Regions from separate parts of the Paenibacillus sp. HJGM_3 genome, predicted to be linked through region 2. Evidence: predicted binding sites of a transcription regulator. Region 2 holds the regulator's gene; each other region holds the start of a gene.
The links. Region 2 encodes Rex, which represses fermentation and respiration genes when NADH is low (regulators of the CRP and FNR family bind a similar motif). Its sites were predicted from a motif close to TTGTGAAATATTTCACAA; they were not measured.

Region 1: ACI5FR_RS00890 (DoxX family membrane protein) is a predicted target of Rex. The motif match lies at 4,104-4,121, and genes of this name have one in related genera.
Region 3: ACI5FR_RS09340 (DUF1641 domain-containing protein) is a predicted target of Rex. The motif match lies at 4,776-4,793, and genes of this name have one in related genera.
Region 4: nadA (quinolinate synthase NadA) is a predicted target of Rex. The motif match lies at 3,020-3,037, and genes of this name have one in related genera.

The regions. Positions count from the first base shown of each region.
Region 1 covers NZ_JBJGED010000001.1:203,563-211,274, forward strand. The annotation lists gene ACI5FR_RS00875 (MFS transporter) at 457-1,692, opposite strand; gene ACI5FR_RS00880 (hypothetical protein) at 1,787-2,818, opposite strand; gene ACI5FR_RS00885 (8-oxo-dGTP diphosphatase) at 3,039-3,485, shown strand; gene ACI5FR_RS00890 (DoxX family membrane protein) at 3,546-4,088, opposite strand; gene ACI5FR_RS00895 (hypothetical protein) at 4,321-5,310, opposite strand; gene ACI5FR_RS00900 (RNA polymerase sigma factor) at 5,334-6,077, opposite strand; gene ACI5FR_RS00905 (PQQ-binding-like beta-propeller repeat protein) at 6,380-7,712, shown strand, end outside.
Region 2 covers NZ_JBJGED010000023.1:66,206-73,917, reverse strand. The annotation lists gene ACI5FR_RS23175 (amidohydrolase) at 1-1,170, opposite strand, end outside; gene ACI5FR_RS23170 (DUF47 domain-containing protein) at 1,411-2,031, shown strand; gene ACI5FR_RS23165 (inorganic phosphate transporter) at 2,107-3,105, shown strand; gene ACI5FR_RS23160 (redox-sensing transcriptional repressor Rex) at 3,165-3,812, opposite strand; gene dinG (ATP-dependent DNA helicase DinG) at 3,799-6,663, opposite strand; gene ACI5FR_RS23150 (tetratricopeptide repeat protein) at 6,778-7,425, opposite strand; gene panD (aspartate 1-decarboxylase) at 7,474-7,712, opposite strand, start outside.
Region 3 covers NZ_JBJGED010000006.1:184,947-192,658, reverse strand. The annotation lists gene ACI5FR_RS09345 (diguanylate cyclase) at 1-4,578, shown strand, start outside; gene ACI5FR_RS09340 (DUF1641 domain-containing protein) at 4,942-5,379, shown strand; gene ACI5FR_RS09335 (NAD(P)/FAD-dependent oxidoreductase) at 5,394-6,572, shown strand; gene ACI5FR_RS09330 (Uma2 family endonuclease) at 6,624-7,205, opposite strand; gene solA (N-methyl-L-tryptophan oxidase) at 7,269-7,712, opposite strand, start outside.
Region 4 covers NZ_JBJGED010000035.1:53,211-60,922, reverse strand. The annotation lists gene nadC (carboxylating nicotinate-nucleotide diphosphorylase) at 1-417, opposite strand, end outside; gene nadB (L-aspartate oxidase) at 410-2,020, opposite strand; gene nadA (quinolinate synthase NadA) at 2,056-2,994, opposite strand; gene ACI5FR_RS28985 (hypothetical protein) at 3,203-4,927, opposite strand; gene ACI5FR_RS28980 (efflux RND transporter periplasmic adaptor subunit) at 4,958-6,223, opposite strand; gene ACI5FR_RS28975 (efflux RND transporter permease subunit) at 6,275-7,712, opposite strand, start outside.

The DNA of each region.
Region 1 (7,712 bases), on a different contig from region 2:
GCTGAATCTGCTTGTCGTTCCGTTCCACCGCATTGCGCAGCGCGGTGTTCACATCGACGCCTTTGCCCACATCCTCCATCATGCGCCGCAACAATGTGCCGGTTCCGTCCGGGAAGCGACTCTAATAGCTCGTAAAGCGTTGTCATCCATTCCTTGTTGAGAATAGCTTGTCCAGGCGAACCACTTCCCTGTGTAAGCTCGTCTTCAGCCGGCCATTACAAATACGATGTTACCGACTTTTAAGGCGGGCGTAAAAGTATATTTCCCGGTTTCTTGTGCTTCATCTATTCCAAAGAACTCTTTCATAATGCATGACTCCCTTCTCTCGGATCATGACTTAATTCGTTACAAAGCTCAATCCTCCTTTTATTAACTTTCTTTTCATTCTGTTATTCTGCACGTTACTCACACTAAGTTCAAAAAGGCAAGAGCAGCGAACTGCTCTTGCCTTTTTGTCTAGTCTCCTTGCTGTACAGCAGGCGCTTGGGCCTGTTGCGTCGGCAAGCGCAGCAGCGGGATGATCGCCAGGATGCCGATCACGAATAACACGGTCGCCGCTTCGAACATGATGACGATCGAGAACGTCTTCTTGAGCAAGCCGGCCAGGCTCATCGTGACGACCATCGCCCCCATGAACAGCGGATTCAGGATGCCGTTCACCCGGCCGACGAAGTCGGCGGACGTACTTTGCAGGATGAGCGTATTGATGCCGATCTGGATGCAGGGCAGCACGAGGCCGCTTACGAACTCGCCGGCCAGCGTCACGTACAGGTTCGTCGACAAGCCGCAGGTAAGGAACCCTGCCGCGCTGACGGTCATCCCGAGGACGAGCAGCTTTTGCGGACTCGCCTTTTTGGCCAGCGCCATCGTGAGCCCGCCGCCGATAATCATCCCGATACCGTTCGCCATCATGAGCCATTGCAGGTTCTCCTTCGCGAGGCCGAGCCGTTCCGTCACCAGGAACGCCGTGAGCGGCTGGGTCAGGCCGAGCGCGAAGCCCGCCGCCGCGAAGCAACCGCCGAGGCTGACCAGCACCTTGCTCGACATCACGTAGCGGAAGCCGGCGGCCATCTCTTGGCGAATCGTAGTCGGCTCCTTCGTTTCGGTCTGCTCTGGATCGCGGGGCAGGAACGACAGCACGGCGGCCGACAGCAGGAACGCCACGCCCATGACGCCGATCGCGACTTCGATGCCGAACGTCTGGTACACGAACGTGCCGAGAATCGGCCCGAGAATCATGAACAGGGCGAACATCGTCTGGTACATCGACATGCCGAGCTGCATTTGCTCTTCCGGCACGTGAATTTTGAACAGCTTCATCCCGGACGGCTGGGAAAACTGCGAGAGGATCGCCGACACCAATGTAGCCAGGAAGACGACCTTCCAAGACCCTAGAGTCATCGCGAGCAGAACGGCGAAGATCGAGACCGCGCTCAGGACGTCGCACCAGACCATCGTCCGCTTCGGCCGCCAGCGATCGGCGAACGTGCCTCCAATGAAGGAGAAGATGAAGATCGGCGCGAATTCCGCGACGAAGATCATCGAGACCGCGAACGGATCTTCGTTCGTCTGTTCCATGACAAAGAGCAAGATGGCGTAATTCCGCACCCAGATCCCGATTTGCAGCAGAAGCCCCGAGAGCAGAATAGACTGGATAAACCGATTTTTCAAAAAACTTCCTTTCGATGACACTTCATAAACCCCCTAACAACATTTGAGTCCCGGCTGAAATCTAAGGATAGCCGATCCCGGGGCACGAGACAAGGGACAAAACCGATATAACCGTCTATCGAGGCGACGCCTTCGAACGCTGAAGCAGCCGGAACCGCCAGGGAGTCACAAGCCAGAGCGCGGCCGCCGGCAGCATCCACCAGAGCGAGCCCATCGCTCTCGTCGCGGCCTCATAGCTGAACAGATGAGCCGCATGTTCCAAGGCTCCATCCCATGGCTCGCGCAGGCTGGCCACACCGATCGCGATCCAGTAGCCCGCCCCGAGCGCCGTTAGGATTTCCGTGCGAACCGCGAACGCCAGCGTCAGCCCGAATGCGGCCATCGGCAGCAGAATCACGAGATACAAGCCGCCGCCGCCCAGGATGGGAAGCAGCTGCAGACCAATTACGAGTGCCAGTAATCCATAGGCAGAGGCACCCACCCACGAGGGATGCCCGCGTCTCGCATAGGCGGACGTCACAGTCAGCCCCATATACAGGACTGGAAGCAGCGTCGGCGTCCCGGGCACGCTCCAGGCCGACCACATATACCCAATGCCGAGCAGGATCAAGATAAAATCCAACTTGTCCATTCGATCTCCCGTATAGACGTACGGCTGCCTGCGGGAGAACAAGGACGTGAGCAAGCTTGCGATCAGCAGCAGCGGCATGTGAACGAGCAAATCTCCGAACTCGGCAGCGTCTACGAGATCTCCTTGGGTATAGCTAGCGAACAGTACGATCCCCCACCAGCCGACCAGCATGCCCGTCAGCCAACCCGTCTGCCACTCGAACAGCAGCGCCGCGAGGAACGCTATCACCGGCAGCCACACATCCAGCCCATGATACGGTACGTCCCAACTCCTATGAACCCAGTATGCCGCAATCCCGGTCAGGAGCGCATAAGCGGCCGCCGCATAGACGGCTTTGGACCGGCGCTTCGCCGCAAACGTCAGCAGGCTGAGCGCAATCACGCAGACACTGGGCAAGCCGGACCAGGGTAAGCCCAGCAGCCGATTCAGAAGGACGTATACGATGCCGAGCCCCGCACTGATCAGGTCGATCCGGGCGAGCAGCTTCGGGTCTATCAATCGCCAAGCGATTAGCATAAGCTCCCTGCCTTTGAAAAAGGAATTTATCTCCTATATTCTCCCTTTTTCCACAAAATTCCTTCTTTTTCAACAGTAGATTCGCGTATCGGCTTGACAGCCTCCGTGGAGAAGAGGTACTTTTCCTAGTAAGAGCTATCGAGGATAATCCAGGAGGAGGGACCGGGCAGTGACAGTGGAAGTAGGAGTAGGAGCCGGAGTTACATATAAGCTCTACACGATGTGCATGGTGCAGGACGGCAGCAAAGTGCTGCTCGTGAACCGGCCGGACCGCAAAGGGTTTCCGGGCTACATCGCTCCGGGCGGCAAGGTGGACTTCCCCGAGAGTATCGTGAACGGTGCCATCCGGGAGGTCCGTGAAGAGACCGGCTTGCTTGTGAAGGACATCGTTTATAAGGGGCTGGATGAGTTTTGCGATCCGGTAGCAGGGCTGCGGTATATGGTGTTCAATTATTTGGCGACATCGTTCGAAGGAGAACTGCTGGAGTCTCCGCCCGAAGGTGAGCTGCTGTGGGTGGAGAAGGACGAAGCGCTGCAATTGCCGATGCAGGATTGGTTCAAGCGGAGATTTCCTCTGTTCTTCGCACCCGGCACGTTCGAACGCAGCGTGGAATGGGATGCCCGCGACCGGATCGAGCTCAAGAAGACGGATCGGCGCTATGCTTAATGGAAGACACAAAGCCGGGAGCCCACCGGGCCTCCGGCTTTCTTCTATTCGCCTGGACGGTTACGCATGCATCGGACGGTGCTTGCCGCCAAGCGTGTCCTTGCCTTTACGCTTCGGGGTCAGCTTCATCGTCAGGTCGCGCAGCAGCGGCAGCAAGTAGTAGTCGGCTCCGAACCGGCCCGCATTGGCGCCTGCCAGGAACACGATCCCGCCGATCAGCACCATCCAAGGATTCGTGCTTACGGTTCCGGCGAACAGGAACATGAAGTTCATGAGCAGACCGAAGAACGCAGCGGCCGTAGTCAGCGCCCCCAGAAGTAACCCAAGGCCGACGAGGAATTCACCTAGCGGGATCATGAAGTTAATCCAATTCACATGGGGCAGCGCGAAATGCTCCAGGAAGCCGGTGAATGTGGGGTAGACGAGCTCATTCGTCGCTTTGTCAACGATCGGCTTCGCGATCGCCCCCTTCAGGAAACCTTCGGCATTGAAGCCTCCCGTCCATTTGTGCCAACCCGCGGTCATCCATGTCCAACCGATATACAGTCTCACGACGAGCAGCAGTGCGGCGGCCCATTTGTTCGTGCGCATCCAGTTTACCATTTTCCAACACTCCTCTTGTGATTAATTTCACATTGGAGACCGATCATCTCCACCCATAATGTACCATGCCGGCCGTATATGAGCTGTGATAATAATCACAGATTCTGTGCCTTGGATTGGTCGAACCAAACGAGCGTTTTCATCGATACGTAACCGCCATAGATGATGTAAGCGATGGATCGGTTCCATCGCATTATCCAACATGTTGGGTTCCATCATCCACGCCCAACCGTTACACAACTTCTTTGGTGAGAAGATCCAATATCCTCTCCATCACATCGATGCCCTTCTCTTCTGCAGCTTTTGCCAGCTTCAATAGCTCGATCGCTCGCATGGCCTGAATCGGGTCGTTCGGTTCGCCGCTCTGCGGAAATGGAAACATCGCGCGCATTTTAATAAGAGGGTCTGCCACTTGTTGATAATAATCGGCGGCCTCATCCGCCAACTTCAGCAGTTGCTGTTCAAGCTCCGTTGTTCCCATCCATTTTTGTTTAAAACCTCTAAGAAACTTCACGGCAAACTCCCGTGCATCCGCAATGATAGCCAAATTATAGGAGTTGCCCAGGACGTCTATCTTTTTGTTGGTAAACGCTTCAATCCATGCGTCAAAGCCGGCGAGTCCGTTACGGTAAGGTTCGTGATCGGGCTTCTGGAACTCTCCTTTGCTAAACGCTATAGTCCGTTTTAACGACTCCCGCAAAACAGACATCATTTCTACAGGCTGAGAGTCCGATATCGCCATCGCATGGAGAAACTGATAGCGCCGGTTGTTGATTTCGGTATAAGCAATCGTTCCGTCTTTTTCCACATCGCGCGCGTATAACACCTGTTTATCATGGTCGTAGCCGTATATAATACCAAACTCCGGGACAAACAAGTCCCAGCCGGTTACCGGCATTCCCTTGTCGATGCTCGATTGCACGAATGTTATGAACTCCTCCAGCTTTTCAGGAGAGGCAGGAGTGGGGATGCCGATTTGCTCGACTTGAAAGCCGAATAATTGAAACGTTCTTCCCATCAAGTCAAAGGGTGAATAAACCGTAGGAGCGGCCGGGTTTACCGTCTCCCGGTGAATCGTAATGCGGAACGCATGGCCGGAAAACCCCATGACATCCTCGATACTGAACATCCCCTTCTTATCTGTGTACTGCAATATACCGTAGACCGTTTGTGCCGCCTGCGTCCAGGTTAACAGCGCGGGTCCTAGAACCTTGGTTGACATCTGGTCGATCGCTCCTTCACGAGTTACTCAAATGGGATGGCCAATATCTTTTTAGTCGGGAGCTTCTGCTCCACTCTTCGTTTGGCAAAGTCGACAAAATAAATACGAATCCGCTCCTTCTGTACTTTTTTGCGCGAACGTGAGAGGAAGTTGTAAATGTTCGAAGATGAAGTATGGAACAGGTCGGCGATTTCGTGAATGGATAGCTGGCGGAAGAAATGCGCCTCAAATACCGCTCTTTCCTTCTGGCTGAGGCATTGCAGCAAGGAACGTATGCTCTCGATCATTTCGCGGCGAACGACGACTACGGACGGATCCTGCTCGCGCCCCCGCTCCAGTACAGATTTGCTCAAGTGGAACAAAATGCTGTCAATGTTCCGCATGTCCACCTGATCCCATGAGACTGAAGAGTTCTCCTCTACCGTGGTAAAGGTCTGTTCTCTGCCGTTCGGACCTCTGCCGCGTCTAAGGCGCATATGGGCCTGGTTGCGCACAATTTGCTTCAGCCAGGGCATGAAGCGGCTGGTGCTCATCAATGTCCCTAGATGCAGGAAAGCGCTGATGAGCGCATCCTGTACGATATCCTCCGCCAAATAGGCATCCTGCGCAATCGAAGAAGCCCAACCAAGCGCTTTGGCGCGGTGCCGGCGTACCAATTCGCCAAACGCCTGTTGATCTCCTGAGCGGGCACGCTCCACAAGTTCGTGCTCCGGAGCCAGCTCCACAGAAAACTCAGGCTCTTCTTCCTTCCACAAATCCTGACGCACCTGCTTATACACCTCTCTCTTTGCGCTTTCTTCAGATGCCACTATCCTGCTAAATCTATCATCATTTAAATAAATTTTTAACTATTCTTGATATGGATTTCCCATGAATCAAATCGAGGAAACGGTGAAGGTCCCAGGGAAGCTGCGTCTTAAGACTTATTTTCCCAGAGACATTAAAATCTGGCTTTCGTCATTCAGGATTTGTCTCCTTTACAGGAATATCTACGTTTATAATGTGGAAGACCCGCCCATGTGTAATTCAGCTAGAAAAGGAGCACACCATTCGAAGGAGGAGAATTGAATTGGGTAAAAAAGCAGTAGGAATTATGCTTATGCTGATTCTCGTATTCGCCGCAATACCCGTTTACGCCTCAGATATTTTGGCGGACAATTACAGCTTCGAATCCAATCTGACGGGTTGGACTCCGCGTTTTGACGTCGACAAGGAGAAGCACGAGCAAAAGGCGCTGGAGAAAGACTGTACCGGTCAGATCACCGCTTCGAACGAACAGGCGTACACGGGCACGCATAGCGCCAAGCTAGCCGGCAGCCCGAAATGTCATAACCTCGGACTTGAAAGCGCATCCAAGCCAATTCAACAGGGCGAAACGATGATCGCCTACATACGGGCTTACATGGAAGGTCGTGAGGCCCAGCTGCAGTTACGATTCTATGATGCTGCAGGCGAGCTGCTCCATACCGAGGCGACTACCTCAGAATCGCCGGATAATCAATGGACGACGCTGAAAGTGAAAGCGGATGCCCCTGCGAATACAGCTTCCTATACGGCGATGCTATACAGCGAACATTCCAATAAAGGTACCGTTTATTTCGACGACCTCCTGCTGACCACTACGCTGACCGATCTCGGAGTGCAGATTACGAATTCTACAATCCATTCCGCGACGTTCGGTAAAGACGAGAAAGGCAACGAATCCGTCTTTGTCGTCGTCGACGGCGTCGTTGGCGACGCTTCTATCCCTGCCAAGATCGTGGCTGTCGATTTGACAACCGGCAAGACGATGCATCAAGCTGCGTTGGTTGGCGCATCCGGCGGATGGGCTGCAACTACAGCCTCTGACGGGACCGTCTACGTAGGCTCCTATTCGAACGGTCATTTGTACCAGTACAAGCCGGGTTCGGACGCAGCTGTCGACCTAGGTCAAGCGGTTGCCGGAGAAGCCTACGTGTGGGACCTCGCTGCCGGCGACAACGGTTCCGTGTATGGCGGCACCTCGAACAATGCGGCTGTTTTCAAATACGAACCAGGCAAAGGGATTAGCAAGATCGGCGACAATCCGGTCGTTCCAAAAGAAGCCTACGTTCGAAGCATCGGTTATGATCCGGTTCATAAGGATATTTATGCGGGGATCGGCTCCCATGCAGCGCTGATCCGCATCAACGAAACGACCGGTGAGAAAGTGGACCTGCTCCCGCAAGCTTACAAGAGCGAGTCGTTCACTTATAACATCGACATACGCGGCAGTAAAATGTTCGTCCGTGTGCTGAGAACCTATAAGACCCTTGTCTATGATCTTAATGATCGGGGAGCTTCCGGACCCGAAGCGGTAATTGATCTGGTTCATTCCATAGGTATAACCCCCGTTCGCGACAACAAGATCTACTATGTGGCTA
Region 2 (7,712 bases):
AGAAGCGGAGTACACGACATGGGAGCTGAAATCGGTTTTAGGCAGGAAATGCGGCTGGTCGATGTCGATCGCGATGAAATCCGCCTTCATGCCCGCCTGCAGCACGCCGATGTCGTTCAACCAAATCGATCTCGCCCCGGTCACCGTCCCCATGCGCAGCGCTTCGGTTGCCGGCACGGCCGTCGGATCGCCCGATGTGCCCTTGTGCAGCAGGGCGGCGAGCCGCATCTCCTCGAACATGTCGAGGTTGTTGTTGCTGGCCGAGCTGTCCGTCCCGAGGGAGACGAGCACGCCGGCCCGGAGCAGCTCCGGCACGCGGGCAATGCCGCTCGCGAGCTTGAGATTGCTGCCCGGATTGTGCGAGACCCGCACGTCGTACTTGGCCAGCGTGGCGATCTCCTCGTCGGTCAAGTGCACCGCGTGCGCCACGAGACATGGCCGCGAGAACACGCCAAGCTTCTCGAGGTGGGCGACCGGACGCAGGCCGTATTGCTCTTCGTTCTCCGCGACTTCCCGTCTCGATTCGGACATATGGGTGTGGAGGGGCAAGTTCAAGTCATGCGCCGCTTGCACGATCCGCTCGATGTAATCCGGCGGGCACGTATACGGAGCATGGGGCGACATCATCGCCGTGATCCGTCCGTTCGCCTGGCCGTGCCAGTTGCGGGCGAACGCGGTCGCCTCGTCCAGCTTCATCTGCTGTACATCCGGCGGGCACAACCCGATCACGCCGCGCGTCAGTACCGCCCGCATCCCGGACTGCTCCACCGCGCGCGCCACCTCGTCCATATGATCGTACATATCGACGAAGCACGTCGTGCCGCCCTTCAGCATCTCCGCGATCGACAGCAGCGTGCCGGCGCGGACGTCCGCTCCCGTGAACTTGGCTTCATTCGGCCACATTTTCTCCTGCAGCCATACTTGCAGCGCCAGGTCGTCTCCGTATCCACGCAGCAAGGACATCGCCGCATGCCCGTGCGTATTCACGAGACCCGGCATATACAGCCGATGCGTCCCGTCGATGATTTCGTCATACGCTTGAGACGCATCCGGCTCCTCTTCCCCTATGTAGACGATACGATCTCCTTCGATCACCATGTATCCTTTTATAATAGGAACGGTATCCTGTAAAGTAAGAAAACGTCCGTTTTTGATCAACGTCCTGGTCATGCGGGCCTGTCCATCCTTTCGAGAAGTAAGATATGGTTTCAATGTACCCGTTCACGGCTGCAAAAGCAAGAAACGTTTCCGGGCTGTCACAGTTCGGACACATCTGTATAAGCGGGAAATCCGGTTTAATAATAACTGCCCAAATGCATTGCAAATGCTAAGGCATGTATGATAATTTTAATTTTGTGTAAAAAGGACAACCTAATTTCATTCTTGCGGACGATGGAGGTCATGGACTTGATGATTTTTAATAAAAAAGGGGATATCGATTTTCTCAACCTGCTCATCCAGAGCGCGGAGAATACCCTGAAAGGGGCGCAGATGTTCCGCAACGCGATGATGGGCGACAAACCCCCGGCCACATTCTACGATGTGTTGAAGGAAATGGAGAACAAAGGCGATTCGATCACCCATGAGATTTTCAAGGGGCTGAACAAAGTGTTCATTACCCCGCTCGACCGCGAAGACATCATGGAGCTTGCATCCAAGCTCGACGACGTCATGGACGGCATCGAGGCTTCCATCGCCCGCTTCGATTACTTGAACATCCCGTTCACGAATCAATATATGAAGGATTTCTCCGAGGTGATCGTCGGCTCCTGCGAACACATGCTGACCGCGTTCAAGCTGTTGTCCAAGAAAAAGTACATGCAGATTCGCGAGCATACGGTCCACATCAACTCCCTGGAAAATGAAGGCGACCGCCTGATGCGCGAAGGCATCCGCGAGATTTTCACCAACCCGAAAGACCCTTACCACGACTTCAAGCTGAAGGAATTGTACGAGCGTCTCGAAGAAACGACGGACAGATGCGAGGACGTGGCCGATATTCTGGAGAGTGTCGTGCTGCGCTACGCTTAACGGTCGGGCTTGAAAACTTGCAATGCCGCAGTGCCACGGGAGGACAAGCCTCCCTACGTTGTCTAGGAGGAACTCATGCTCACGCTTATTATTGCCATTGTAGTGCTTGCCTTGCTATTCGACTTTATCAACGGGTTCCATGACACGGCCAATGCGATCGCCACCTCGATCTCGACGCGGGCGATGTCTCCCCGGTTCGCCGTGCTCTATGCGGCGGTGCTGAACATCATCGGCGCCCTCGTATCGTCGGAGGTCGCCAAGACCGTGGGCGGCAAGATCGCGAACCCGGCCGATATCGAGAACGGGACGTACGTCGTCGTCGCCGCGCTGCTCTCCGCGATCTTGTGGAATTTGCTGACTTGGTATTTCGGGATTCCATCCTCCTCCTCTCATACGCTCATCGGCTCGCTCGCCGGGGCCGTTTTAGCCGGAGCGGGATCGGAAGCGCTCAACTGGGACGGTTTCCTCCAAATCGTGGAAATCTTGATCTTGTCCCCGATCATCGCATTCGCCGTCGGGTATGTCGTGATGACGCTGATCAAATATTTCATTCTCGGCACGGGCAACCGTTCCCGGTCCAAGCTGAACCGCGGCTTCCGTTCGTTCCAGGTTCTCTCGGCGGGGCTGCTGTCCTTCTCCCACGGAGGCAACGACGCGCAGAAGGCGATGGGCATCATCGTCTTCGCGCTCGTGGCCGGGGGATATCAAAGCACGCTCGACGTGCCGCTCTGGGTGAAGCTCTCCGCCGCTACCGCGATGGGGCTCGGCACGTCCATCGGCGGCTGGCGCATCATTAAGACAGTCAGCAAGAAGATTATGAAGATTGAGCCGGTGAACGGCTTCGCGTCGGACTTGTCGTCCTCGATCGTCATCCAGACGTCGACGCACATGGGGCTGCCGCTCTCGACGACCCACGTCATCACGTCGTCGATCATCGGGACGGGGAGCGTAATCCGCTTCAAGGACGTGAAGTGGGGCACGGTGACGCGGATGGTGCTGACGTGGATCATTACGATTCCGATCAGTATCGCGCTTGCTTACATCATTTACAAGCTGATGTTCGGCTTGTTGTAATGTGCGCAATAGAGAAAAGACCTGAGCGATTTGTCTCAGGTCTTTTTTGTGTTTCCATCTCAATTCCCCTGCAATTGCCCCGACTTCGTCTCCAGGTAGTAGGCCAAGCTCTGCAGCTCCGTCGTAAAATCGGCATGATGTACGCGGACCGCGTCCGGCACCTTGATAATGACCGGCGCGAAGTTCAGGATCGCCTCGATCCCGGCTTCCACGAGCTGATTCGCTACACTCTGCGCTTCCGGAGCCGGCACCGTAATGATGCCGATCCGGACTTTATGACGGATGAGCGTCTCCTTGAGCTCGGCGACCGGCTGCACCTTCAAGTTGTTGATTTGCTCCCCTACGCGCACGGGCGAGGCGTCGAAGACGGCGACGATTTTCATATTGTCTTGCAAGTAGGCATTATAATTGCACAGCGCCCGGCCCAGGTTGCCCGCGCCAATCAGCACAACGGGTATGAGCTGATCGAGCTTCAGAATCTGGCGGATTTTCTCGATTAAATACGGGACATCGTAGCCGATTCCCTTTTTGCCGAACTCTCCAAAATAGGCGAGGTCCTTGCGAATTTGCGCCGGGTTCGCGTTGAGCTTCTGACCGAGGTCCTGAGACGATACCATATGGATGTTGCGCTTATTCAGCTCGTTGAGGAATCGCAAGTACACGGGCAGACGCCGAACGACCGCTTCCGAGATTTTAGGCGTTTTCACTACTATCACTTCCCATCCAGCTATGAATTCGGGGGACGAGCTGAGTGACGCTCATGTGCTCGATCTTCGGTCCCGGCAGCGAGTATAGAAAATTCCTGCCGTACGTCGTCTCCAACACCCGCGTGTCGTATAGAATGACGACGCCCCGATCGGTAGAACGGCGCACGAGGCGGCCGAATCCTTGCTTGAACCGGATGACCGCTTGCGGAACGGACAATGCCGTGAACGGATTTTGCTGCTGCTTCTTCAGATGGTCGCTCTTCGCCTCGGTCATCGGATGGTTCGGCGGCTGGAACGGCAGCCGCACGATCGCGAGGCAGCTGAGCGCGTCGCCGGGTATGTCTACGCCTTCCCAGAAGCTGCTCGTCCCAAGCAGCACGCAGGCGGCCTGCTCCTGGAACAGCCGGGTCAGCTTCGTCCGATTGCTGCTGTCGATCCCTTGGCCGAGCACGTGAATGCCGCTCGCCTTGAGCTCTTCCTTCAAGTCTTGATGTACGAGCTTCAGCATCCGGTACGAGGTGAACAGGACGAGCATCCGGCCTTGCGTCTCAATCGCCACATCGCGCAGCGACTTCACAAGTGCCGAGAGGAAGGCGGCTTCGCCAGAAGGTCCTTTGATGCTCGGAAAATCCCGCGGAATCAGCACAAGCGCCTGCTTCCGGTACTCGAACGGCGAGGGGAGCTGCACCGTACGGAGCTTCGGCGTGTCCCGGAACGGCTCCAAGCCGAGCTGGCTGCTGCTGTAGTGAAACGACTTGTTGACGGACAAGGTCGCGGACGTAAGCACGACGCTGTCCTTCACGTCGAAGAAGTATCCTTTGAGCAGCTCGCTGACATCAAATGGCGCATAAAGCAGCTGAATCGATTTGCTGCGGAAGTATGGCGTTGCCTCGAGCCAGTATACATAGTTCTCATTGTTCATCTGCATAAAGAAACGCAGCGTATCCCGGCAGCGAGCGAGCTGCTTGACCGTGCCGGACGTGTCGGTCAACAGGCCGCTGATGCCCATATCGTCGGCTTTGTCCTTCAACTCGTTGGCGAGCCGATCGAGCTTTTTCGTGATTTCCGTCAGCTCAAGGTAGATGTTCTCTTCTATCGTCACAAGCGACTTCCATTGTCGGGGCAACTGACCCGGCTTCATGCGCCGCTGGAACTGCCCGCCCTCCGCCGCCTGAGAATCGCCGTTCTCCGAGACGAGCTGGAACAGCAGCTCGGTCAGCTGATCCCATTCTTCCTTGACCCGGACGAGGCGGGGATATACGCTGTCGATCCAGTCGAGCCACTCGGCGGACGCTTCCGCACCCGCTCTGGACAGGCTGCCGTGCAGCACGGGCAGCTGTCCGCTATTCGCGTCCTTATACAGCCGCGTGAGCGCGTTCAGCATCCCCATGTAGCTGAGCTCCGACCCAAGCAGCTTGGAGGCGACCTCCTCGAAGTGATGCGCCTCGTCGACGACCAGATGCTTGTAGCCCGGCAGCAGCCGGTTCTCGGCTTGCACGTCGGTGAGCAGGAGCGAATGGTTCGTTATGACGACATCGGCGATCGACGCTTCGTGACGCGCCCGGTGGAAGAAGCACTTCTTGAACCAGGGGCATGCCCGGTTCAGGCAAGAATCCGTGTCGCTCGCCACCGTATGCCAGAATTCCCGGCCCCGATTCCCGAAGTAAATCTCCTCTTCGTCGCCATGCTTCGTCTCCGTCAGCCAGACGATCATCTGGGCTGCCATCAGCCGATCGTCCTTGTCTGCCGCATAGTCGCTGATCTGCAGCTTTTGCTCGAATTTGCGCAGGCATAAGTATCGGCTGCGGCCCTTGAGCACCGACGCCCGGAACGGAACCGGCACGATATCCTGCAGGAGCGGGATGTCGCGCTCCCTTAGCTGCTCCTGCAGATTGATCGTATGGGTGCTGACGATCATCTTCTTGGCTTCCCGGAGGCCATGGTATAGCGATGGAATCAAGTAGCCGAGCGATTTGCCCGTGCCGGTGCCCGCTTCGAGAATCAGATGCTGGTCGCTTGCGAAGGCCGTCTGCACTTCTTCGATCATTTGCTTCTGCGCCGGCCGCTCCTCGTAATGCTCGAATCGCTCCTTCAGATTCGTCTGAATCGAATCATAGAACGCTTCGAACGTCATTTCCTCGGGGAAGGCTGACACCCCCTCCTCCCGGGCCGGCGTCTCCAAGTCCCAATTGTCCACGCTCATGGCGAATTGCCGGAAATACCGGTGCTGTTCGGGATCCAGGCTGATCTGTGTTTCCTTCCATAGGCGAACTTCATGCAGGAACCAGGCAAAATCGCTGAACTCCATCTCGTACAGCTGCGACAGCCGCTGGAGTGTCAGGAGCGGCAGGCTCTCGAGACGCTCCAGGCACCGCAGCCAGATCAGTCCTGTCGCTTCCGCATCCGAATCGGCCCGGTGCGGCTGATCGTGGGCGATGCCGAAGGTTCCGCTTACCATCGACAACTGTAAGGTGGGCATACCCGGGTACAAAACTCGGAGGAATCCGATCGTATCCAGCACTCGGCCGGAGAAAGCGTTGTACCCGCTCGTCTCGAGCGCACGCTGAAGAAACGCCAAGTCGAACGCCGCATTGTGAGCAACGACGACGGAATCCTCCAGATACGGCAGCATCTCCGCCACCACATCTCCAAGCTCCGGCGCCTCTTGCACCATCTCATTCGTAATGCCCGTTAACTCGATGATGAAGTCCGGAATCGTCTTGTTCGGTTTGACGAAGGCGGAATAGCGGTCCGTTAGTTGTCCATCCTCTATAACAACAAGACCAACCTGTATGATCTCATCCGAAGGTTGGTCTCCTGTAGTTTCGAAATCAATTACCGTAAATTTCATCAGGTACAGTCAACCCTTTCTGCACATTCCCCTCTAAGCATACCAAAACGATGCCGCGGAAGAAAGAGTGAATCCATTCCTTCTCCGGGCATCGTCGGTTCGGTGCAGGTACGATTAATGCAGCATTTGAGGAGCGGACGCGGGCAATCCGGCTTGCTTCGCGCAAACTTCCAGGTTGATGACGGGTTGAATGCACGACGGATCTGCCATATAAGCCAACTTGAAAAAATGCTCGGCTTGCTCCAGATTTTCGTTTTTCGCTTGAATGCAGCCCATCGCGTTGTAAGAAATGGCCTTCATCGGAGCATGGTCGGTTAAGGAAATAATGAACTTAAAATGGCGGTACGCTTCCATTTCGTTCCCGCTGCGCATATAACCCATCGCCAAGTACAGCCGCGCCAGCATGAAGTCGGGATATTGCTTGACCACTTGCTCAAACGAACGGATCGCATGGTCGAACATCATGAGCTGGAAATACCCTTGCCCTTTCGTAAACGCTTCGGATTGATGTCCCGGCTCCGGCGAGCCTTGCGGCAGCTCGGGATGGGCGAATACAGGCGAAGGCTGCTGGGTGAGGTTATGCGCGATTTTGCCGAACCGTTCCTCGAATTTCAGCCATTCCTCGATCAGATGATCGCTCATGCTCTTGAGGGCGTTCAGCTTCTGACTCAGCTCCTGCTTCAGGGCCGGCTCGGCCGTCGCGTAATCATGTTCAATCTCATCCAGAACGTCATTCATCGTCTCGAACAGCTGCTTGATCATGACATCCCACCTTATGCTGAAGGTTGTAGCCGCTTCTTCTCGAACGGGTTACACAATCGTGGAATGAGTCTCCGTCGTATTGACCGTATCGATCACTTGATTATTCGGCCCCATGAAGGCGATTTTCGGTTGATTGGTCTTGGCTTCTTCGTTCGACATCAGGGCATAAGCGATAATAATGACGGTATCCCCTACCTGGACGAGCCGCGCCGCCGCCCCGTTCAGGCAGATGACGCCGGAGCCCCGCGGCCCCGGAATCACGTAGGTTTCGAGCCTCGCTCCATTGT
Region 3 (7,712 bases), on a different contig from region 2:
CTGGCGGATCTGCGCAAATGCAGGAACGGCCAGGACGCCTTCCAGATGGGCGAGGAGGACCGGCTCCGCCTGTTCCGCTTGCCCCAGAAGCTGTACGGCCGCGAACAGGAGCTGGCCGGGCTTCAGGCGGTCGTACGGTCGCTAGGCAGCGGCGCGGACCGCGAGCGGGGACGGCTCGTCTTGATCGCCGGAGAGGCCGGCATCGGCAAGACCGCGCTCGTTCAGGAGCTGCATGGCTTCGTCAGTCAGGAACACGGCTACTTCATCCAGGGGAAGTTCGATCAGTACAACCAGAACCTGCCCTTCAGCGCCTGGATCCAGGCGTTCCGCAGCCTGGTGGCCCAGCTGTTGAACGGAGACGCCGATGAGCTCGCACCGATTCGGGAGTCGCTCTCGGACCGGCTGGGCCACAACGCTTCGCTGCTCGCGAACTTGATCCCCGAGCTGCAGACGCTGATCGGAGAGAGGCCTGCCCTCGAGCCGCTGAACCCGGCCGAGGAGACGAACCGGTTCTTCATGACGTTCGAGCTATTCATCGAGGGCTTGACCCGCGGCGAAACGCCTCTCGTGCTGTTCCTCGACGACTGGCAGTGGGCGGACCGGTCCAGCATCCAGCTGCTCGACAAGCTCGCCGGAGCCGCCGGCTTGGGCACGCTGCTCGTGATCGGGGCGTACCGGGACGCGGAGATCACGCCGGACCATCCGTTTCTCCCCGCTCTCACGCAGCTGGAGAAGCGCAAGGAAGTGCTCACGATCCGCCCGGCACCGCTCAGCGAGGAGGCGATTCGCCGCCTGATCCAGGATGCCGTCGGCTCTTCGCCGGAGTGGACGGGGGAGCTGGGGAAGGTGGTGCACCTCAAGACGCGGGGTAATCCACTCTTCGTGAGCGAGATGCTGAAGGATTTGCATCGGCAAGGGGCGGTCAGCTTCGACGAACGGCACATGTCGTGGCGCTTGGACAAGGCGAAGCTGCGGGAATTGACCTGGGGCGAGGGGGACGTGAGCCTCCTCGTGCGGAAAATCCGGACGCTGCCGGAAGAAGCGCAGCTCATCCTCAGCCTCAGCGCCTCCATCGGAACGCTGTTCGATTGGAAGATGCTGTCGCTTGTCAGCGAGGGCGACAGCCGCAGCCTGGCTCACTCGCTCATCCGGGGCGTGCAGGAGGACGTGATCGTGCCCCTGCATCCGAACTACCACGTGCTGGCCGGCATGCATGAGGAGCCGCAGGCGGACTTCGGCAGCCTGGAGCTGCAGTTCGCCTTCCAGCATGACAAGCTCCAGCAGGCGCTGTACCAGCTGATCGAGCCGGCCGCGCGCAGGCGGCTGCATCTGCGGATCGGCTGGCTGCTGCTCGAGCACCTGCCGCCCCGCGAGGCGGAGGACAAGATCATCGAGATCGCGAGCAACCTGAACAAAGGCTTGGAGTTCATCTCCGGAGAGGATGAAATTGATAAACTGATAGAAGTGAACCGGAAGGCGGCCAAGAAGGCGAAGGAAGGGTTCGGCTACGAGACCGCCTTTGAATTCCTCGAGGTCGCCCTCCGCATGCTCCCGCCGGATGCTTGGCAAGTGAGCTTTCCGCAGACGCTCGAGCTCTACCGCATGTACGCCGAATGCAGCTATCTGACGCACCGGGTGGAGAAGGCGGAGGCCGCGTGCGAGCAGCTCCTGCAATTCCTTGACGAGCCGCTGGAGCTGGCGGCGATCTATGAAATGCAAGCCAACCATTACACGTACCTGGGGCTGATGAAACGATCGCTCGAGGCGGGCAAGCTCGGACTCCGAAGCTTGGGGCTCCGCGTTCCCGAGCGGGTCGGATTCGCTGCGGTGCTGGGGGAGCTGTCGAAGCTCAAGTGGAGCCTGAGAGGCCGTACGACCGAAGAGCTGCTGGAGAGCCCGACGATGCAGGACAAGCGCCTGAAGCTGATCATGCGGCTGCTCGTCGGCTTCATCCCGCCGGCGTTCATCTCCGGCGAGAAAAATTTGTTCGCCTGGGTCGTGCTGAAGAAAGCGTATTTGTCCGCCAAGCACGGGAACGGGCCGGAATCGGCCGGCGCCTACATCGGCTATGCGATTCTGCTGTCCGGCCTAGGCGACCTGGCGGGCGCCCGCGACTTCGGACGGCTCGCCGTTCGCATCAACGAGCGATTCGGCGACCTTCAATGGCGCAGCCTCGTGCTCGTCCTCTATACGCTGTTCGCGCACAGCTGGAGCGAATCGTGGAACACGCTCGAGGAGTGGTATGGGCGGGCGATCGAGTCGAGCCAGAAATCGGGGGATTTGCTGTATCTCGCTCACGCCTGCTATTACCGCCATCTGTGGAACCCTTCCATGCCGATTGAACGTTACTTGCAAGAGAGCGTCTGGTCGATCTCGATGATCGAGAATACCCAGTACAAGGAGTCGCTATGGACGGCCAAGCTCTCAAGGCAGATGTTCCGGGCGCTGTCAGGCGAGCTGGGCGACCCGCTCATCCTGGACGACGCTACTTTCCGGGAGGCGGAATTCCTCGGGCAGCTGACGGAAGCGAAGTATTTCTCGGGGATCGCCATCTATTATGTAGTCAAAATCCAACTCTTGTTCACGTTCGAGAAGCACGAAGAGGCGCTCGCCTATATCGACAAGAGCTACGACTACATCGGAACCCTGGCCGGCTCGGCGTTCATGGAACAATTCTCTCTATATACGTACTTAAGCTTGGCCACAAGCTGTGACCGTATGAGCGGGCTGTCGAAATGGCGGGCGCGGCGGCGCATGCGGACCGAATATAACCGCATGCGCAAGTGGGCGCGGCACAATCCGGACACGTTCGGGACGCAGCATCTGCTCATGCAGGCGGAACGGGCCCGCATCCGGGGCGACTACGAGACGGCCGACGCTTGCTACAACCGGGCGGTGCAGTCGAGCAACCAAGGCGGCTTCATCCGCTACAAAGCGTTGGCCCACGAGCTGGCCGGCAAATACTACGCGGGGCGCAAGCATAGCGAGGTGGCGGCGTACTTTTTCAGGCAGGCGGTGTATTATTACTCGGTCTGGGGTGCCAAAGGGAAGGTGCAGCAGTTAGAGCAACGCTACGGGGAGCGGCACAAGCTCGCGTATCGGATGGCGGCCCCAGCGGAATCGGCTTCGGCGGCTACGTCCGAGAATCTGGACGTCCATGCGATTCTGGCGGCATCCCAGGCGATCTCCAAGGAAATCGGCCTCGATCCGCTGCTCGACGCCCTGATGGAGATTGTCATCATCAATGCCGGAGCGCAGCGGGGCTGCATCGTTATGAAGTCCTCTTCTACGACGATTGTGGAAGGGGAATACGATCCGGAGACGGACAGCATCACCGTTAGGAAGCACGATAACGCGGCGACCGCCCCGTACCCCAAGACGCTGATCGACACGGTTGCGGAGCGCAAGGAGACGCTGATCTGCGACGACGCGGTCAAAGAGGCGATGTACCGGCATGACGCTTACTTGGCTCGCCATAAGCCGAAGTCGCTTCTCTGCATGCCGCTCATGAACCAGCAGCAGGTGACGGCCATCATCTACCTGGAGAACAACCTGGTGGCGGGTGCCTTCACGAAGGAACGGCTCAAGATGATCGACCTGTTGTCGAGAGAGATGGTGTATTCGCTGGAGAACGCCAGCCTGTATTCGAATCTGGAACGGCTGGTGGCGGAACGGACGGAGGAGCTGGCCTTTAAGAACCAGCAATTGAACAAGTACATCGATATCGTAGACAAAAACGTCATGAGCTTGATGATCGACGTGAACGGGATTGTGACCGACGTGAGCGAGGAATTTTGCCAGAGTACCGGTTACCGCAAGGAAGAGCTGATCGGCCGAAGCCATTCATTGCTGCAGGCGACCGATGCGATCGACGGAGGGTTGGCGGAGTTCCGGCTGAACCGGGCGGCCGCCGAATCCGGCTGGAGAGGAGAGCTGGTGCAACGGACGGTGGACGGAAGTGTCTTATGGCTCGACATGGCGATGGAGCCGACGATCGAGCAAGGCTGGGTGACCGGGTATACATTCATCGGCCATAACATTACGGATAAGAAGCGCATCGAGCAGCATTCGGTGACGGACGACCTGACGGGCTTGTACAACCGGAGGCATTTCAAGGACGTGTTCCGTAGAGAGGTGAAGCGATCGGCGCGCAATCGGGACAGCTTGTCGTTTATTTTGCTCGATATCGATTATTATAAACGCTATAACGATACGTACGGCCACTTCGAAGGGGATCAAGTGCTGGTCACGATCGGAGAGACGATAAACGCGCAGCTTCGGCGGGCGACGGACTTCGCGTTTCGCTTGGGCGGTGAGGAGTTCGGCATTCTGTTCTCCGGGGCGACGCCCGAGCAATCGTACGGCTTCGCGGAGAAAATCAGACGGAGCATCGAGGAACTGCGCATCCGGCACGAGCAAAGCGACCATAGCCCGTATGTAACGGTATCCGTAGGCCTGGCCGTTATCCGGGACGAGGTCACGCTCCTCAGCGAGGATACGATCTACAAGCTGGCGGACGAGGCGCTGTATGGGGCCAAGGCGGATGGGCGCAATTGCGTGAAAATGCAAGTAGTCTAGCGGACATAGAGTGGAGCCGGACATTTTGGGGGAGAATAAGGGGGGCTTAAGCCGATGGAGCGAAGCCTCCGACCGATACATAAATGTTTTCACGGTGATTAAAATAATCTTAGGCTAGTTTTGAAAAAACCAATGCGAGATTTGTCGGAAAGGTATAGAATATAACATAATGTGTCGACAGCAGTTTTTGAGATGACTTGTGAAGTTTTTCACGTAGTTGGCAGGAAAACCCATACGTCCTTTCAAAAATTTCGGATGCTTCCCCGCAACCGCAATTTTCGGCCCCCCAGGAGAACGAAAATTTGGCTGCAAGTGTTCGCTGCAACGCTGACAAACATCCATGCACTAAGGAGGAACGATGAAATGTCGGTAACTGTACAAAACGTGGATCAAGAAACCCCTGTGGCAGCAAATGGAGTCAAGCCGGATGTGCTGGATCAGCTGCTCAAGCCCGAGCTGCAAGAAGCTCTGACGGTGCTCGTCGAGCAGCTGCCCAAGCTGGCCGAGATGACGACGCTGCTCACGAAGATGTACGACCTGGCCAGCAAAGTGGCCGCGGACCGCGTACTGATCCAAGACATGGTCGGCGGGCTGAAGGAAGTCGTGGAGCCGATCCAAGAGAAGGTAAAGGGATATGCGTCTGCCGCTATCGAAGCTAGCGATCGCGCGGACCAATCCGACGCCACGATCGGCTTGTTCGGCATGCTGAAGCTGCTGAAGGATCCCGAGCTGCAGCGGATGCTGCGGTTCTCTCAAGCTTACCTGGACATTCTGGGCGAGCGTAAGCAGCAGCAGGACTAATAGGAGGATAAACCATGAAAAAACAAATCGTGATCTTGGGCGCAGGGTATGGCGGCTTGCTGAGCGCTTTGTCCGCCCGTGCGAACCTTTCTGTTGAAGAAGCCGACATTACCGTCATCAACCGCGTACCGAGCCATCAGATCATTACCGAGCTGCACCGCTTGGCCGCCGGCAACGTGCATGAGAAGGCCGTGGCTCTGCCGCTCGAGAAGCTGCTGAAGGGCAAAGGCGTCCAAATCAAAGTAGGCAACGTGCAAGCGATCGATATCGAGAACCGTAAAATCGTCGTGGAAGACGGCGACTACTTCCGCTACGATGCGCTCGTGCTGGCGCTGGGCAGCGAGACGAACTACTTCGGCATTCCGGGGCTGCAAGAGAACAGCTTGACCTTGAAGTCCGTCACGGACGCTAACCGCGTGTTCAACCACGTGAAGGAGCGCGTTGTGGCTTACAGCAAGTCCAAAAACAAGGCGGACGCCACGTTCGTCATCGGCGGCGGCGGCTTGACCGGCGTAGAGCTGGTCGGCGAACTGGCGGACGAGCTGCCGGGCATCTGCCGTCAATATGGCGTAGACTTCGGCGACATCTCGCTGTATCTGGTTGAAGCTATGCCGACGATCCTGCCGATCTTCTCGCCGGACCTGATCGAGCGCGCGGTGACGAGCCTCGAGAAGCGCGGCGTGGAGTTCCTGACGGGACTTGCTATTACCGAAGTGAACGGGTCGACGGTCAGCCTGAAGGACGGCCGTACGATCGAGACGAACACCCTCGTCTGGACCGGCGGCGTCCAAGGGCACTCGCTCGTCGCGAACTGCGGCATTGAAGTGAACCGCGGCCGCGCCAGCGTGAACGAGTACCTGCAATCCGTGTCGCATCCGGAAGTGTTCCTGGCCGGCGATTGCGCCGTCGTCTTCGGACCGGAAGGCCGCCCCTACCCGCCAACGGCACAGCTGGCTTGGCAAATGGGCGAGCTCGTCGGCGGCAACATCGCGGCCTGGTTCCGCGAGGCGAAGATGGACGCGTTCAGCCCGGTGTTCTCCGGTACGCTCGCGAGCCTCGGCCGCAAGGACGGTATCGGCACGATCGGCGAGTCCGGCATCAAGCTGAAGGGCACGCCGGCTTCGCTGATGAAGAAAGCGAGCAATGCGCGTTACTTGTCGCACATCGAGGGCTTGTTCTCGCTTGCGTATTAAGTGTTGGATGCAGAACCGCCCCGGCAGATAGCTGCCGGGACGGTTTTTTTGTTACACAATCTTGAGCGCATCCTTCACGACGAAGCTGACGCAGGGCAAGCGGTCCGAGGTTACGGTATCGTCGGCCTCGAATACGTTCAGGAGCTCGTAGGGCTGACCGGGTACCTTTGCCACGTACTGTTCGATCGTCTGGTGTTCGTAATCGGCGATCCAATACTCCGGCACTCCGAACCGGGCATACGAGTCGCGCTTCATGATCCGGTCCCGCTTGACGCTGTTAGGGGAGAGCAGCTCCACGACCAGGTCGGGCGGACCGTAGATGCCGTTCTTGCGAATGATCGCCTCCCGGCTGCGATGCACCATCAACAAGTCGGGTTGACGGGTTTCCCTCTCTGACAAAATCACATCGATGGGAGAGAGAATCATGATGTACTGCGATTCGCATGTATCCGACAAAATGTGGTCGAACCTGCGAATAATCCGTTGATGATCCGTATTCGGCGAGGGCTTCATCTCGAGTACCCCGTCCACAATCTCATATTGATTGCCGTCTTCGGGCAAGTTCATATAGTCGTCTACCGTCCAACCATTCTCCTTAACCATTGGAAAGTCGGGCTTGCGCTTGTACTCCATGGTTCACGCCTCCTCGCGAGTGGCTTCCTGCTATAAATTGTACCATAGGGCTGTGTGGGCCTGCTATCGAAATCGCCGCAGCGAGAAGAACGACAGGTCCTCCCGCGTGCGCCCGGTCGTGATCCACTCGCACATGAGCGCGCCGATCGCGGGCGCGAACTTGAAGCCATGGCCGGAGAACCCGACGGCCATGTACACATGCTCGTGCTCGGGCTGCCGATCGAGCACGAAATGCTCGTCCGGTGTGCGCTCGTAGCAGCACACCGCCCCGCGCAGCCGCGCCCCCGCGGCTCCGGGCAGGCGGGCGCGCAGGAACGCGCGCAGCTCGGCCTCGTCGGCGGGCTCGGCGCCGAACGGAGCGAGCGGCTCTCCGGGCGCGCCTGCCGTGCCGCCGTCATGGCGGCCGACCTTCACGCCGCTGCCCGCGATGGACGGGAAGCCGTAGAATTCGCCCTCCGGCCCTTCGTAATTGAAGGCCGGGAACCGCTCGGCGGCGAAGCGCCGCTC
Region 4 (7,712 bases), on a different contig from region 2:
CGTCTTGCGCGTATCGACCAGACGGACCGGCAAGTCCCCCAGCGCCTGCACGAACTGACTCGTGCGCGTGGCGATGCCGGACAGCCTCTGCATCAGGTTCAGGGCGAGCCGCTCTCCCATTAGGATGCTGCGGGTGCTGCCGCTCACCTCGGCGATGACAGTCCCCTTCTCGACGTAGCTGCCTTCCTCGACAGCCGGCACGAAGACAAGCTCCGGATCGACGGTCGCGAATACGAGCGCCGCCACGGGAAGACCCGCGAGCAGGCCGGATTCCTTCACATGAAGAATACCTTTAGACCGGCGGTCTAAAGGTATGGTCGTCGCTGTGGTGATATCGCCGGTGCCGATGTCTTCCTCTAACCACAGACGTATGTTGCGGGACAAAAGTTCCCGATTCAGCATGATTTCTTTAGTCATGAATCCGTTCCTCCGTAAACCCGTTATTCCGGTCTATCAAATTGTGCTTCCGCCAATGCGTATCATCGGTCTGCGGGAAATCTTCGCGGGAATGGCCGCCGCGGCTCTCCTCCCGCCGGAGCGCCGACTGGGTCGTCAGAAGCGCGCAGGTCAACAAATTGGCGAACTCGAACTCCTCCCGTTTCGACAGGCACGAATCGAAGACGGAGATTTGGCGCCTCAGCTCCTCGAGCCCTTTCTCGAGCCCTTTGGCATTGCGGAAGAGGCCCACATAGCGCACCATCACCTTTTGCAGCTTCAGACGCTTCTCCACGATCGCTTGCATCGGTCCTTCCGGACGGTGGCTGTGCTCGGCAATGGCCGGGGTCGGCTCGGATTCGGTCAGCGTTCGGATGTGCTCGATGATGCGCCGGCCGAAGACAATCGCCTCGGACAGCGAGTTGCTCGCGAGGCGATTCGCGCCGTGTACCCCAGTGGACGACACTTCCCCGCACGCATAGAGCCGCTTAATGGAAGTTTGCCCGTTCAGATCGGTTCGAATGCCTCCCATCATGTAATGGGCGGCCGGCGCGACCGGGATCCAGTCGGACGTCAGATCCAGCCCGTACGTGAGGCAAAACTCGTAGATGTTGGGGAACCGATGCTTGATCATCTCGGGCGATTCGTGCGTAATATCAATATATACGAATGTCGATTTCGTATGCTCCATTTCCCGAATGATCGCTCTGGCTACGACGTCCCGCGGAGCGAGCTCCAGCATCGGGTGCACCTTTTCCATGAACCGCTCGCCCCGGATGTTGCGCAGCACCGCGCCTTCGCCCCGCAGCGCCTCGGAGATGAGGAACCGCGGCGCTCCCGGATAGCAGAGGGAAGTGGGATGGAATTGGATGAACTCCATGTCGCGGATGACCGCTCCTGCGCGGTACGCCATGGCGACGCCGTCTCCCGTAGCGATATCCGGGTTCGTCGTGTAGCGATACAATTGGCCGGTCCCGCCGGAGCACAGCACGATCGCCTTGGCCTGCGCATAGACGCGCCCGCCGTCCGGCTTCTGCACCAGAACGCCCTTGCATTCGTTCTCATATGTAATCAAGTCGATCGCATAATGATCGTCCCACACTTCAATCCGGTCGCTCTGCTTCGTCTTCTCCGACAGCGCCCGGACGATCTCCGCGCCCGTCGCGTCCCCTTGCGCATGCAGAATGCGCCGCTGGCTGTGCGCGCCTTCTTTCGTCAAGGCGAATACACCGTTCTCCAGATCGAATTGCGTCCCCATGCGAATGAGATCCTTGACCCCTTCGGGCCCTTCATGAACCAGCACGTCGACCGCGTCGTTGTCGCATAGCCCGGCGCCCGCGATCAGCGTGTCCTGCCGGTGGTACTCCGGAGAGTCCTCGTCGGAGATGACTGCCGCGATGCCGCCTTGGGCATACCGCGTGTTGCTGTCGAGCAGCGATTTCTTCGTAATCATGAGGACCTGCCCGGTCTCGCTGGCGCGAATGGCCGTGAACAAACCCGCTATGCCGGCCCCGATGACGATGACATCCGTCTTCACCTGAGGCAGCTTGTCCAAATCGAAATCAACCAAATAACGCGGAACCATACATTCACCTTCGATGGGCAAGAGAGTAGCGCATGCTACTTGACTTGTAGCATGCGCTCTAAGGACAATCGGGCTTTGTCGGCCACATGGGGCGGGACATAAATTTGCGGCTGCATCGTTTCCATGCACCGGACGATTTTTTTCAGATTGTTCACTTTCATGTTCGGGCAGACGAGGAATTTGGTCGCAAAATGGAACGTCTTGTTCGGGCTGTCCATCCGCAGCTGGTACCCGGTGCCGTCTTCCGTGCCAACGATGAACTCCTGGCAGTCGGATTCCTTGCAATACTTGATAATCGCGGTCGTGCTGCCTACGAAATCGCCGAGCGCCACAACCTCGGGCCGGCATTCCGGGTGAACGACGAACTGTGCGTTCGGATGCTGCGCCTTCATCTCGATGACGTCCTTGACCGTCAACATATCGTGCGTGTTGCAGTACCCTTCCCAAATGATCATCTTCTTGTCGGTGTGTTTCGACACGTAGTCACCCAAATTCTTGTCCGGCACCCAGATAATCTCTTCCGCGTCCACGGACTGAATCACCTTCACCGCATTCGCCGACGTACAGCAAATGTCGGTCTCGGCCTTAATCTCCGCCGAGGAGTTGATATACGTCACGACTTTGGCGTTCGGATGCTGACGCTTCAAGGCTCGAAGCCCTTCCACGTTGACCATGTCCGCCATCGGACAACCGGCGCGCTCGTCCGGGATGATGACCGTCTTGTTCGGAGCCAGAATCTTCGCGCTCTCGCCCATGAAGTGCACGCCGCAGAACACGATCACTTCCGCGTCGGTCTGAGCCGCCTTTTGCGCCAATAAGAAGGAATCCCCGCGAAAATCCGCGACCTCCTGCACCTCGTCCCGCTGGTAGTAGTGGGCCAAGATGATGGCATTGCGTTCTTTTTTCAATTCGGCAATGCGCTGCTTCAGCTCGCGGTTCTGCTCCGCCTTGCGCTCTAACGCAAGTGCTTCCATCCCAATCGCTTCCCTTCTGTTTAATACGTGAAAAAGTTCACGCATTCAGTTATGGTTGAATCGATCCCCTGATTTTATTTTAATTTACGTTTTAATTTACACCTAATTTACACAACGGGGATTCCGCTGTCAATCGGTAAATAATCGCCGTAGAAGGAAAAACCCGGCCATTCCTGACCGGGTTCGAGAGCGGTTGTTTGTTTTCATTCTATTGCTTCAATATTTTCACGAGCCGCTTCGCTTCGCCGTTCGCCGTCTGGATCGATTCGTAGATCTTGATCGTAAGCGGCCACTCGAATTGGTCGGTACGCAGGTTCTGGAACACGAGGTGCTGCGCTCCGCTGACGAGCTTGTTGCGGCCCGTGAAGGGCAGCGTCTCGGAGGCGATCAACCGGCCGCGCGGATCGTGCAGCTCGACGGTCATGTTCGCGGAGCTGGCGTCACTGACGACGTCCTCGGCCGACTCGATGTCGAGATCCATCTTCAGCTTGTACGTGTACCCGGCCGGGCTTCCTTGAGCGGCCAGATCCCACAAATTCAGCTTGACGGTGTAAGGATAGAACAACAATGTGTCGTCGTCCGTCTCGTCGGTGGCGACCGCCGTCTTGAAGCCGCCGATCGGAATGTTGTACGGGGCCACGGTTTGGTTGTCGAGCAGCTTCAGGACCAGATCTTCGCCCTTTTCCGAAGAAGGTACCGCGAAGGCATAATTGACGACGTAGCTGAGCTTCGGCTCCAGCTGCTGCACGGTCGTCGCCTGACGGCTGCCCGTATAGCGGAAGCCGTCCGCGTTCGTCAGCTCCGTCTGGAAGGCCGGCAGCGGCACAGGCCGCTCGCCCGTGTTCCGGACGAGGAATTTCGCCACGATCGTGTTGTAGCCGGCGGAATCGGATTCGTTCAAGCTCAGGTCCACGAGCGAGATCGCGGTTTCCTTATCGATCAGCTTACTCATCGGGTCGAAGGCGACCCGGTCCCCAAGCTTGTAGGCCGGAAGCGAGGCGAGGTCGATGGTGTCTTGCTGCGGCAAGGCGACGTTCAGCCGCCCTACATTATAGTTCACTACAACCGGACTGTTGTTCTCGATGTCCGCGAACGTCTCGGGTGTCAGGACATTCAGGCTGTTCAGCGTCACGTTGTTGTCGGTTAAGATGCCGTAATGGACGTACTTCTTCTCGTCAGGCTTTAATTGTACGTTCGTCTGCACCCGCTGGCCGGTATAGGCGCGGCTGTCCGACTTGCCGTCGATCCGGAAGTCCGGCACCGTCTCGGTGCGCGTCCCTTGATTCTCCGCGATCAAGGTGACGACCGTCACCGGACCTTGCGGCGTCTTCTCCCGGATGAGCGTAACCGGCGTATATACAATTCCGCTGGTTAAGCCTGGGATCGCGAACGGTTCGCCCCAGCGCTTCATCGCGGCCGGATCGGCGAGCACCGATTCCGGGCCGCCCCACGCCAGCCCCGCTACCGGTACGGTCAGAATCGCGGTTTCCGTCTTCGGGTATACATATTCGTCCACCTCGACCCAGCTCAGCTCGGTCAAGTCCAGAGCCGCGCCGTAGTCCAGCGTCAGCATGTAGCTGAGCTCGGCCTTCTCCCGGGGCTGGATCGCCTTCGCGTTCGAGACGCTCGGTCGCAGCGTATACTCGGTCCCGTCGGCCGTCTTGACCCGCAGCTCGTAGTCCGGTACCCGGGTAACCCGGCTGCCTCCATTATAGAGCTGGACGACGGCGGCGATTCGCGTCTCCTCGCCCACGAGCTCGCTGACTACACTTTTCACATCGGCTCTGATGGAAGCGGTAAGCGAATATTGTCCGCGCCCTTCCAGGGCGATCGCGGTGCCGTCCGCCGCCAGGATCACGGCCGGGGCCGACGTCAGGGCGAGCGAGACGGTCAGTACGGCGGCGGTCAACGATTTTTTCCATGTCGGTTTCACTGCATTTCCTCCGTTTCGTTGAAGCTTCATTTATTTAGACTCCGCGAGCTGCACTTTTTCTTTGTCCTTCAGCTGATTCTGGCCGGAGACGACGAGCTGCTCGCCTTCCTTGATCCCGGACAACACTTCCTGATTCAATTCGTTCAGACGGCCGAGCTGCACCTTGCGTTTCTCTACCGTGTCGCCCACTAGCACGAACACGAACGAATCGCCGCCTTCGCGGACGATACTGAGCGTCGGGACTGCAACGACCATTTGCTCGTCTTCCGTTGTCAGCTGGATCTGCACCTTCGTGCCCGGCTTAAGCGCGCCGTTCGCGTTCGCCGTCTCCAGCTCCAGCTCGTACGTCTTGCTCTGGGTGTCCATGGAGCCGGACAAATATTTGATCTTCGCCTTCGCTTTATCGGGGCTCCCCGGCACATAGTAGACGAGCTCTTGCTTCCCGCTCACGAGCTTGGCGGAGTTCTCCGTCAGCTTCGCCTTGATCACAATCGGATCGAGCTGCTCCACGTGGCCGATCTTGGCGCCCGGCTGGACGGTCATGCCTACCACGACCGGCAGCTCGGTCAAGATGCCGCTGACCGGCGTTTTGACCTCCAGGTTGGACAGGCTGCGATCCAGCTCCTGCATGGATAGGGAAGCCGACTGGATTTGATTGGTCAATGAGGATAAGTTGTCGGACGTCTCCAGTGTCTTTTGTTTTTGCTTCAGCAAATCGAGATCCATCGTTTGGTTTTTCCACAGCGTTTCCGCTTGGTCCAGTTGCGATTTCGTAATGAGTCCTTGGTCATAATCGTTTCTAGCTTTATTGTAGGATTTGGTCACGTCTAGCAGCGCCTGCTCCATCTTTTTGACGCTGTTGGCCATCTCGGTTTTGCTGTTAGCCAGATCCTGCTGCGCCTTGACCAGGGCATCCTGGCTGCTCCGCAGCTGGAGGGAGGCTTTCTCCTTTTGCAAGTTCATATCGGCCGGATCGAGCTTCAAGATCACGTCGCCCGCATTCACTTGGTCTCCGCGCTTTTTCAAAATTTCTTTCACGTCTCCGCTCGACTTGGCCATGACGTCCAATTGCATCACGGGGGCCACATCGGCCACTTGCTCGAGCGGATCGCCGATTTTTTGCTTGGCTAACTTCTGTACCTTCACCGCCTTGATCGCCTGCTCTTGCGTCGCCGCCGGAACCGTCGGACCAGCCTCCGCCGAACACCCCGCCGCGACGGCGACGGTCAGGACGACGGCCGCGGCCAGCTTGACGCCGCCGATCATTGTTTTGCTTTTCAGCCTGTTAGGTCTCATCTTCGCCTTAACTCCTTTATTGAAAGTTTCGTACTTTGTGGGGGCCTAGTTTTAAGCGGACATGGTGTCCAGGGCGGCTTCCGCCTGCTTCGACTTGCGGTGGAACAAGCGGGACACGCGCTTCTTGAACGAATGGATGAGGTCGTAGACGACCGGCACGACGAGCAGCGTTAGCAGCGTCGAAGTGGTCAATCCGCCGATTACGACGACAGCCAACCCTTTGGAAATAATCGTGCCCTTGGACAGCCCGAGCGCCAGCGGCATCAGAGCGAATACGGTCGCGCCGGCGGTCATGATGATCGGCCGCATCCGGGTCATGCTGCCTTCGATCAGCGCGTCATGGACCGAGTAATTCATCTCGCGCAGCTGCTGCACGCGATCGATGAGGACGATGGCGTTCGTGACCACGATGCCGATCAGCATCAGGAAGCCGATGAGCGACGTGATGTTTAGCGATTCGCCCGTCACGAGCAGGCCGATCAGACCGCCGATGGCGGCAAGCGGCAGCGAGAACAGGATGGCGAACGGCGCGCTGGCGTTGCCGAAGGCGAGCACCATGACGAGATAGACGATGAAGATCGAAGCGGCCATCGCCATGAACATTTGCCCGAAGCTTTCGTCGATATCGTCGGAGACGCCCTTCACTTGCCGGCTTACTCCTGAAGGCAGCTCGACCTTGTCGAGTTCCGCCGAAACCTTGGCCGATACGCCGCCTTTGTCGGGATTGTTGATCTTGGCCGTAACTTGCACCACCTGCGTTTGCTTCTCCCGACTGATCGAGATCGGAGCGTCGAGCTCGCTCACTTTGGCGATGTCCTTCAGGTTAATCGTACCCACCTGCGTCTGGATCGGAATGTTCGCGATATCCTGCATCGAGTCTTTGAACGATCGGTCGATCTCCAGCTTTGTCTCGTATGTAACATTGTCTAGCTTGATGTCGCCGAGCTCTTCCTTGCGGATCCAGGCATTGACGGTGCCCATCACTTGCGCGGGGCTGAGACCGTAGACGCGAGCTTTCTCGGCATCGACCGCCACGTCGACCTCCATCTTCTTCTCGCCGAGCGTGTCCTTGATATCGAGCAGCTCTGGGAAGGTCGTCATCTTTTCCTTGATGAGTCCTGCCGCATATTCGAGGCTTTGGAGATCGTCGCCCTTCAGCATGTAGGAGAAGTCGACCCCACCGCCACCGTCTCCGGCGAAGGTGATCAGCTGCGCTTCCACCCGCGAGCCCTTCGGCATATCGCTGAGGAACAGCTTCTTGTACTCCTCCAGCGCTTCCTTCGCATTCGTATTGACGCTGACTTCCGTGAACAGAGATGCCCGGTAGGGGACGCGTTCGCTCCCGAAGTCATAGCCGATCATCGATTCGATATATGTAAATTTCGGTGCGCCTGTCTGGTCTTTCTCGCCTTGCATGAATTTCTCGATCTCGGCCACTTTGGCATTCATCGTTTCCATCGAGGTTTCACGCGGCATTTGCAGGCTGAAC